One region of the Calidifontibacter indicus genome, then DNA from elsewhere that is predicted to be linked to it. Evidence: predicted binding sites of a transcription regulator. Region 1 holds the regulator's gene; the other holds the start of a gene.
The links. The regulator HrcA, encoded in region 1, represses chaperone genes, less so after heat shock. The targets are predictions, from matches to a motif close to TTNGCACTCGNNNNNNNCGAGTGCNAA.
Positions count from the first base shown of each region.

Region 2: the regulator HrcA is predicted to act here: its motif matches at 2,141-2,167, upstream of groES (co-chaperone GroES).

Region 1 is NZ_QTUA01000001.1:1,873,657-1,878,072, reverse strand. Features, by position in the region: gene DFJ65_RS08965 (16S rRNA (uracil(1498)-N(3))-methyltransferase) at 1-411, opposite strand, end outside; gene dnaJ (molecular chaperone DnaJ) at 422-1,537, opposite strand; gene hrcA (heat-inducible transcriptional repressor HrcA) at 1,547-2,563, opposite strand; gene DFJ65_RS08950 (DUF3097 domain-containing protein) at 2,704-3,582, shown strand; gene DFJ65_RS08945 (NUDIX hydrolase) at 3,614-4,416, shown strand, end outside.
Region 2 is NZ_QTUA01000001.1:1,360,309-1,364,724, forward strand. Features, by position in the region: gene DFJ65_RS06520 (THUMP-like domain-containing protein) at 1-1,147, opposite strand, end outside; gene DFJ65_RS06525 (metallophosphoesterase) at 1,144-2,061, opposite strand; gene groES (co-chaperone GroES) at 2,318-2,617, shown strand; gene groL (chaperonin GroEL) at 2,725-4,335, shown strand.

The DNA of each region.
Region 1 (4,416 bases):
CACTTGTTCCCACTTGCGCCGTGCCTTCGCCCCGCGCTCGCCGCGCCACTGCACGATGCTGCGCTCGGCCTGCCACGGCACGATCCGGTCGACCCCGAGCTCGGTGGCGGCCTCGATCGCCTGGTCGTCGCGGTCGCCCTTCGCCAACGCCTGCACCAGCGTGACCCGGGGCCGACCGGGGTGCTCATGACGCACCGCGACGATGCGCACCTCCAACCGGTCGGCGGCCGCCGCGACCGTCTCGCACTCGGCGACGACGCCGCTGCCGTCGGCCAGCAGCACCGGTTCGCCCGGCTCGATCCGTTTCACGGTCGCGGCGTGCCGGCCTTCGGCGCCGTCGACGACGATCGTCTGACCAGGGGTTGCCCCGGTCAGACGTCCGGCGTCGAGCAGGAAGAGCGCTGCGGTCACTTCGGTTCGGTCACTTGAAAGCGTCGCGCAGCTTGCCGAACAGTCCCTTGTCGGCGCGCTGGAAGTTGCCTTCCGGTCGCTCCTCGCCGCGAGCGGTCGCCAGCTGCCGCAGCAGGTCGCGCTGTTCGTCGGTGAGGTTGCTCGGCGTCCGCACGTTGGCGTGCACCAACAGGTCGCCGCGCTGCGAGGAGCGCAGGTGGGTGACGCCGAGCCCCTTGAGCGTGACGACGTCACCGGCCTGAGTGCCCGCCTTGATCTCGACGTCCCGCACACCGTCGAGCGTCTCCAGGGGCAGGTTCGCACCCAGCGCGGCTGCGGTCATCGGCAGTTCGACCGAGCAGTGCAGGTCGTCGCCGCGCCGCTGGAAGGTCTGGTGCTTACGCACCCGCACCTCCACGTACAGGTCGCCGTTGGGGCCACCACCGGGGCCCACCTCGCCCTCGCCGGTCAGCTGGATGCGGGTGCCGGTGTCGACGCCGGCCGGCACCTTGATCTTCAGCGTGCGGCGGTCACGGCGGCGTCCCTCGCCGGCGCAGTCGACGCACGGCGACTCGATGATCTCGCCGTAGCCGTTGCAGGCGCCGCAGGCGCGGGTGGTCATCACCTGGCCGAGGAACGAGCGCTGCACCTGCTGCACCTGGCCCGAGCCGTGACAGATGTCGCAGGTACGCCGTCCGGTGCCCGGTCGGGCGCCGTCGCCGTGGCAGGTCTCGCACAGCACGGCGGTGTCGAAGACGAGCTCCTCGGCCCCGCCGAACACGGCCGTCGACAGGTCGATCTGCAGGGGCACGAGCGCGTCCTGACCGTGCTGCACGCGCGACCGCGGGCCGGCCTGCGCTCCAGCACCGGCGCCGAAGAAGGCGTCCATGATGTCGGTGAAGCTGAAGTTGCCGCCGAAGCCGGTCTGACCGCCGCCGAACGGGTCGGAGCCCATGTCGTACTGCTGACGCTTGTTCGGATCGGACAGCACCTCGTAGGCCTGCGAGATCTTCTTGAACTCGGCCTCGGCCTCCGGGCCGGGGTTGACGTCGGGGTGCAGCTTGCGAGCCTGCCGTCGGTAGGCCCGCTTGATCTCCTCGGCGGGGGCATCCCTGGACACGCCGAGGTCGGCGTAGTAGTCGTTCACGAAGTTCCTTTACTGCTCGAGAATTTCCGAGACGTAGCGGGCGACCGCACGAACGGCGGCCATGGTGGTCGGGTAGTCCATCCGGGTCGGTCCGAGCACCCCGATGCCGCCCGCGGTGTACTGCGCGCTGACGACCGACGCCGCACGCAGCCCGTCGACGGCGTTCTCACCGCCGATCCGCACCGCGACGACATCGCCGCTGTCGGGCGCCATCTGCTGGAACAACCGCAACAGCACGACATGTTCCTCCAGCGCGTCGAGCACCGGTCCGATGGTGTCGGGGAAATCCAGCCCGGAGCGGACGAGGTGTGCGGTGCCGGCCATCGCGACCCGCTCCTCGCGTTCTTCGGCGAGGAAGTCGGCGATGAGTTCGGCGCCGGGCACGAGCTCGGTCTGCGCGTCGGTCTGTGCGTCGGTCTGCGTTTGTCGGGCAACCCATGCGGCGATGCCGTCGGTGGCCTGGGCCCGGGTCTTGCCTTCGGCGAGTTCGTTGACCACGGCCCGCAGCGCGGGCAGATCGTCGTCACTGTGCGCGAGCGCCAGAATGCGTTGCTCGACCCGACCGGTCGACATGATCAGCACCACCATCAGGCGCTGCTCGGTGAGCGACACCAGTTCGACGTGGCGCACGGTGGCCGCCCCGATCGACGGGTACTGCATCACCGCCACCTGGTGGGTGAGCGACGACAGCAACCGGACCGTGCGGTCGACGACATCGTCGAGGTCAACGGCCTGCTGCAGGAAGGTCTCGATCGCCACCCGCTCCGAGCGCGACAGCGGCTTCATGTGACCGAGCCGGTCGACGAACCTGCGGTAACCCGCGTCGGTGGGCACACGTCCGGCGGAGGTGTGCGGGGCGCTGATGAGCCCCTCCTCCTCCAGCGCTGCCATGTCGTTGCGGATCGTCGCGGCGCTCACACCGAGACGGTGCCGTTCGAGCAGGGCCTTGGAACCCACCGGCTCGGAGGTCGCGACATAGTCCTGCACGATCGCGCGCAACACGTCGAGTCGACGTTCCTCACTCATGGCGGTCCTCCTCCCGGCGATGGGTTCTCGGGCCGGCACTCACTGGCACTCAGTCGGCCCGAGTGCCAATTCTACGACCCGCGCGAGGGTGGGCGTGTCAGGTGCGGTGGTGAGCTGCGCCGCCCTCTACCGTGTGCGCCGTGACTGATCGATACGGCTCCGATGTCCTGTCCGGCGACTGGCGTGCACCCAAGCGTGGGCGCTCGCAGGATGTGCCCGCCGAGCGCGACGTGGTGGTCGAGGAGGTCGAGACCGGGTTCGTCGGCGCCGTCGTGCGGGTCGAGAAGGCAGGCGGAATGCACGTCGTGCACCTCGAGGACCGCCGCGGCAAGGTGCGTGCGTTCCCGCTCGGACCGGGTTTCCTCATCGACGGTCGTCCGGTGAACCTCACTCCCCCTCGTCCGGCGGACGCCGCGGCGCTCGCCGCCGCACGCGCCGCCACCACCCGTACGGCGAGCGGGTCGGTCGCCGTTGCCGACCAGCGCGCCAAGGTCGCCCTCGGGTCGCGGATCTTCGTCGAGGGCCGCCACGACGCCGAACTCGTCGAGAAGGTGTGGGGCCACGACCTGCGGGTCGAGGGCGTGGTGGTCGAAATGTTGGACGGCGTCGACGACCTCTCGGCGGTCATCAAGGACTTCGCGCCGGGCCCCGGCCGGCGCATTGGCATCCTGGTCGACCACCTCGTGCCCGGCACGAAGGAGCAACGGATCGTCGATGCGGCCCGCGCCCTGCCGCAGTCGCGCGACCACGTGCTGATCCTCGGCCACCCGTACGTCGACGTGTGGCAGAGCGTGCGCCCGCAGAAGCTGGGGTGGACCAAGTGGCCGGTGATTCCGCGCGGCACCTCGTGGAAGCACGGCATCCTCGCCGAACTCGGCTGGCCCCACCGCACCCAGGCCGACGTCGCTCAGGGCTGGAAGCGCATCCTCGGCACCGTCGACAACTACGCCGACCTGCAGCCGGAGTTGCTCGGCCGGGTCGAGGAACTCATCGACTTCGTCACTGCGCCGAGCTCGTGAGGGCGGGCCACGAACAAGTAGGTTCTGGGGCATGACCTCCCGCCCGGCCGCTTCGCTACACGCCGACCTGGTGGCGGTCGTGGTCTCCGTCGGCGCTGCGAGTGCTTCCGCCGACCAGGGGCCGATGGTGCTCGCCGCCGGCGATCCGCTGCACCTGCCGGCGGGGCCGCTGCGCACCGACCACCACTCGCTGCAGAACGGCGCGCGCGCGTTCGTCGCGGAGCAGACCGGCCACACTCTCGGCTTCGTCGAGCAGCTCTACACGTTCGCCGACCTCGGCCGCGACGGCTCCGCCGGACGCGCTGTGTCGATTTCCTACCTCGGCCTCACCCGTGCCACCGCCGATGCGGGATGGCGCGACGTCTATGCCCTCCTGCCGTGGGAGGACCGCCGTTCCGAGATCTCGATCGCGTTGTGCCGCAGCCTTGTTCGCGAGCTCTCCAGCGGGTCGGGCGACGCGACCGAGCGGATCGAACATCTCTTCGGTGATGGCGACCTGCCCTGGCGGCCCGAGTTGGCGCTGCAGCGGTACGAGCTGCTCTGGGAGGCCGGGCTCGTCGCCGAGTCACCTACCGCGTCCGCCGGGGTGGAGGAACTCACCGGCGAGCGGATGCACTCCGACCACCGCCGCATCCTCGCCACCGGCCTGTCCCGGCTGCGCTCGACGATTCAGTACCGCCCGTTGGTGTTCGAGCTGATGCCGCCCACCTTCACCCTGGGCGAACTACAGGCCGTCGTCGAAGCGCTCGTCGGGACGGGACTGCACAAGCAGAACTTCCGGCGTTCGGTCGAGCAGCAGGCGCTGGTCGAACCCACCGACGACACCTCGCGGGC
Region 2 (4,416 bases), 510 kb from region 1:
GGAAGGTGGCATCGTCGAAGGTGACGCCGCGCTTCTTGACGGTGACCCGTCCGATGCGCCTGAGCCGCAACCAACTCCGCAGTGCCTTCTGGTTGAACGGCATGGTTTCGAGCACCCGGAACCGCCGCGCGAACCCGACGTCGATCCGCTGGTCGGTGCTGACGTGCCCCAACCCGGGCGACAACTCGACCCCACCGACCGCGTCGGTCAGCGCGGCGGTGACCCCGGCGCGCACGACGGCGCGGTCGGCCTCGTAGAGGTAGGTGTCGACGTCGTCGATCGAATCGGCCGACGGCGCAACGGAATCGGTGTGCACGACAACGTCATTGCTCGCAGAAGAGGCATCGACGAGCCTCGCGCTGACCCGGTGTGCGTCGGCGAGCGGGCCGAACCACACCGCGCACTCCAACACCTCCCCGCCGTACGACACCCACTGCGCGCTGGCCTCCGGCGGCAACGCCGACAGCGGGAACGACGGGCTGAGCTTGGTGCCGACCGCGCGTCCGGAAGCACCGAGCGCGGTGACGAACTCCCACGAAGGAAGCAGTTCGTCGAGTCGGAAGGTGCGCCGGGTGCGGCCGGTGACATCGGCGACACCCCGGGTGCGGCGCGCCGGATCGAGCCACACCGCAGCATCGGACGGGATCGAAACGGTCGTGGCATCGGCGACCTCCACCACCGCGGACGGCGCGTTCGCGGCGGCGATCGCCGCGGTCGCCGGGTCGAGGTCGACCGCATGCACTCGCAGTCCGGCGGCCGCGAACGCCTCGGCGTCCGAACCGATTCCGCACCCCAGGTCGAAGACCGTGTCGACCTCGGCGTCGACGAACCGCTGCGCATGGCCGGCCGCGATCTGCGGACGGGTGGCCTGCTCCAGGCCGTCGGCGGTGAAGAACATCCCGGCCGCAGCGGCACCGAACTTCGCGGTGGCCTTCGCCCGCAGCGCCGACTGGGTGAGTGCGGCGGCGACGAGGTCGGGGGCGTGACCGTCCGCGCGGAGTCTGTCGGTCACCGAAAGCACGCGATCGGGGTCGTACGGCGGCAGCTGGGCGAGCAACCGGCGTCCGTCGTCGGACAGCAGACGACGGACGCTGTCGGCTCCGGGGGCTCCGGCGTTCGTCTCGGCGTTCGTCTCGGCGCCTCTCACTGTGCGGGCGGCTTCCAGGTGGAACTCTTGCTGGAGAACGCCTCCCGGCGCGCGACCGGGTCGAGCGCGGCCAGCGCGTCCTCCACCTCGACGCCGAACCCGCTGATCGTCGGGGGAGACCCGAGCGGGATGTGCGTGTGCACCAGGCCGTGGGGGTACACGTCGACCAGGTCGAATCCCTGCCGGCCGTCGACGCCGATCAGTGTGCCGTCGGGCGCACCGCCGTCGAGGGAGTAGCACGACGCGGCAGCCACCGAGACCGGCACGCCGGCGAACGTGCCGTGGCTGCTGTGGTGCAGGTGCCCGGCGAGGATGCCGCGCACGTCGGTGCCGGCGATCGCGTCGGCGAACTCGTCCTGGTCGTCCAGACCGATGACGTTCATCAGGTCGACCGCGCTCACCAGCGGCGGGTGGTGCAGTGCGAGCAGGGAGCCGTGCTCGGCCGACTGCGCCAATTCGTTGCGCAGCCAGGCGATCTGGTCGGGGTCGAGCCCGCCGTGGTGGTAGCCGTCGACCGTGCTGTCGAGCGCGATCACGCGCAGGCCCCGAAGGTCGTACACGCGGTCTTGTGGCGGCTGCGGTTGGCCGGCGGTCTCGACGTCGAACAGCCCGCGGGCGTACGGCGCGCGCTCGTCGTGGTTGCCCATCACCCAGACCACCTCGCAACCCAAGCGCGCGGCGCACTCACCGACGACGTCGCGCAACACCGCGTAGGCCTCGGGTTCGCCCAGATCGGTGAGGTCGCCGGTGAACACCAACGCGTCGATCCGACGTCCGGTGCACTCCACCTGGGCGAGGGTGCGGCGCAGGTTGTCGGTGACGTCGACGGCCGCGTGCAGCAGGCGTCCGTCGGCCAACAGGTGCGGGTCGCTGAGGTGGGCGATGGTGTGGGTCGGCTCGGGTCCGAAGCGCATGACACCATCCTGCCGCGCGCCCCACCGGGTGACACCTCGCGGCATCCGACGCGCGTGCGAGACCCGGTCCGGACACCCGTTAGCACTCGCCCGCATCGAGTGCTAGATTCGCCAGTGGCACTCAGCCTGTGGCAGTGCCGGTTCCTGAAAGTCTGGTCGACCCCCGCGACGGCGGCCGAGACCGAGGGCGCCGGCGGCCACGGGGTCGAACTTTCCGTCACCCACGAAGGTGGCGGGCGAAAAGAAAGGATCCGCCGTGTCGGTGAACATCAAGCCGCTCGAGGACCGCATCGTGGTGAAGGCCGTCGAGGCCGAGCAGACCACCGCTTCGGGTCTGGTCATTCCGGACACCGCCAAGGAGAAGCCGCAGGAGGGCGAAGTCATCGCCGTCGGTCCGGGCCGCTTCAACGAGGACGGCGACGAGCGCGTCCCCATGGACATCAAGGTCGGTGACAAGGTCATCTACTCCAAGTACGGCGGCACCGAGGTGAAGCACGGCGGCCAGGAGCTGCTGATCCTCTCGGCGCGCGACGTGCTCGCCATCGTCGAGCGCTGATCGCTCGCACCACTTCAAGGCGCCCCGGCTCGCCGCCCTCGCGGGCCGCGTCCGGGGCGCACTTGTTCAATCTCACGAACATTCCGACGTAAGGAATCGCACACACCATGGCAAAGACCCTGGAGTTCAACGACGACGCGCGTAAGTCGCTCGAGCGCGGTGTCGACGCGCTGGCGAACGCCGTCAAGGTGACGCTCGGTCCGAAGGGCCGCAACGTCGTCATCGACAAGAAGTGGGGCGCCCCCACGATCACCAACGACGGTGTGACGATCGCCCGCGAGGTCGAGCTGGAAGACCCGTACGAGAACCTCGGCGCGCAGCTCGCCAAGGAGGTCGCCACCAAGACCAACGACATCGCCGGTGACGGCACCACCACCGCGACCGTGCTCGCCCAGGCGATGGTCAAGGAAGGCCTGCGCAACGTGGCCGCCGGCGCCTCCCCGGCCGGCGTGAAGCGCGGCATGGACAAGGCCGTCGAGGCCGTCAACGAGCAGCTGCTGGCCAACGCACGCGAGGTCGACGGCAAGGACGAGATCGCTCAGGTCGCCTCCCTCTCGGCGCAGGACACGACCATCGGTGGCCTCATCGCCGACGCCTTCGACAAGGTCGGCAAGGACGGCGTCATCACGGTCGAGGAGTCGTCGACCGCGGTCACCGAGCTCGACTTCACCGAAGGCATGCAGTTCGACAAGGGCTACATCTCGCCCTACTTCGTCACCGACCCCGAGCGCATGGAGGCCGTCCTGGAGGACGCCTACATCCTCATCAACCAGGGCAAGATCTCGGCCATCGCCGACGTGCTGCCGCTGCTGGAGAAGGTCGTGCAGGCCGGCAAGCCGCTGGTCATCATCGCCGAGGACATCGACGGTGAGGCCCTGTCGACGCTGGTCGTCAACAAGATCCGTGGCACCTTCAACGTCGTCGCCGTGAAGGCGCCGGGCTTCGGCGACCGTCGCAAGGCGATGCTGCAGGACATGGCGATCCTCACCGGCGGTCAGGTCATCGCCGAGGAGGTCGGCCTCAAGCTCGACCAGGCCGACCTCGACGTGCTCGGCCAGGCGCGCCGCGTCGTCGTCACCAAGGACAACACCACGATCATCGACGGTCAGGGTGAGGCCGCCGACGTCGAGGGCCGCGTCAAGGAGCTCAAGGCCGAGATCGAGCGCACCGAGTCCGACTGGGACCGCGAGAAGCTGCAGGAGCGTCTCGCCAAGCTCGCCGGCGGTGTCTGCGTGATCAAGGTCGGCGCGCACACCGAGGTGGAGCTGAAGGAGAAGAAGCACCGCATCGAGGACGCCATCTCCGCCACCCGCGCCGCCATCGAGGAGGGCATCGTCGCCGGCGGTGGTTCCGCGCTGGTGCATGCCGTCTCCGTGCTCGACAAGCTCGAGCTCGACGGTGACGAGGCCACCGGTGCCAACGTCGTGCGCAAGGCCGCTGCCGAGCCGCTGCGGTGGATCGCCGAGAACGCCGGTCTCGAGGGCTACGTCGCGGTGTCGAAGGTCGGTGAGCTGGAGGCCGGCAACGGTCTCAACGCCGCCACCGGTGAGTACGGCGACCTGATCAAGGCCGGTGTCATCGACCCGGTCAAGGTCACCCGCTCGGCGCTGCGCAACGCCGCCTCGATCGCGTCGATGGTGCTCACCACCGACACCCTCGTAGTGGAGAAGAAGGAAGAGGAAGAGCCCGCGGCCGCCGGTCACGGACACGCCCACTGAGTTCTCGTCCGAACCATCACCAGATGGCACGGTGCCCCGGTTCCTCCTGGAGCCGGGGCACCGCGCGTTTCCGGCAGCTTT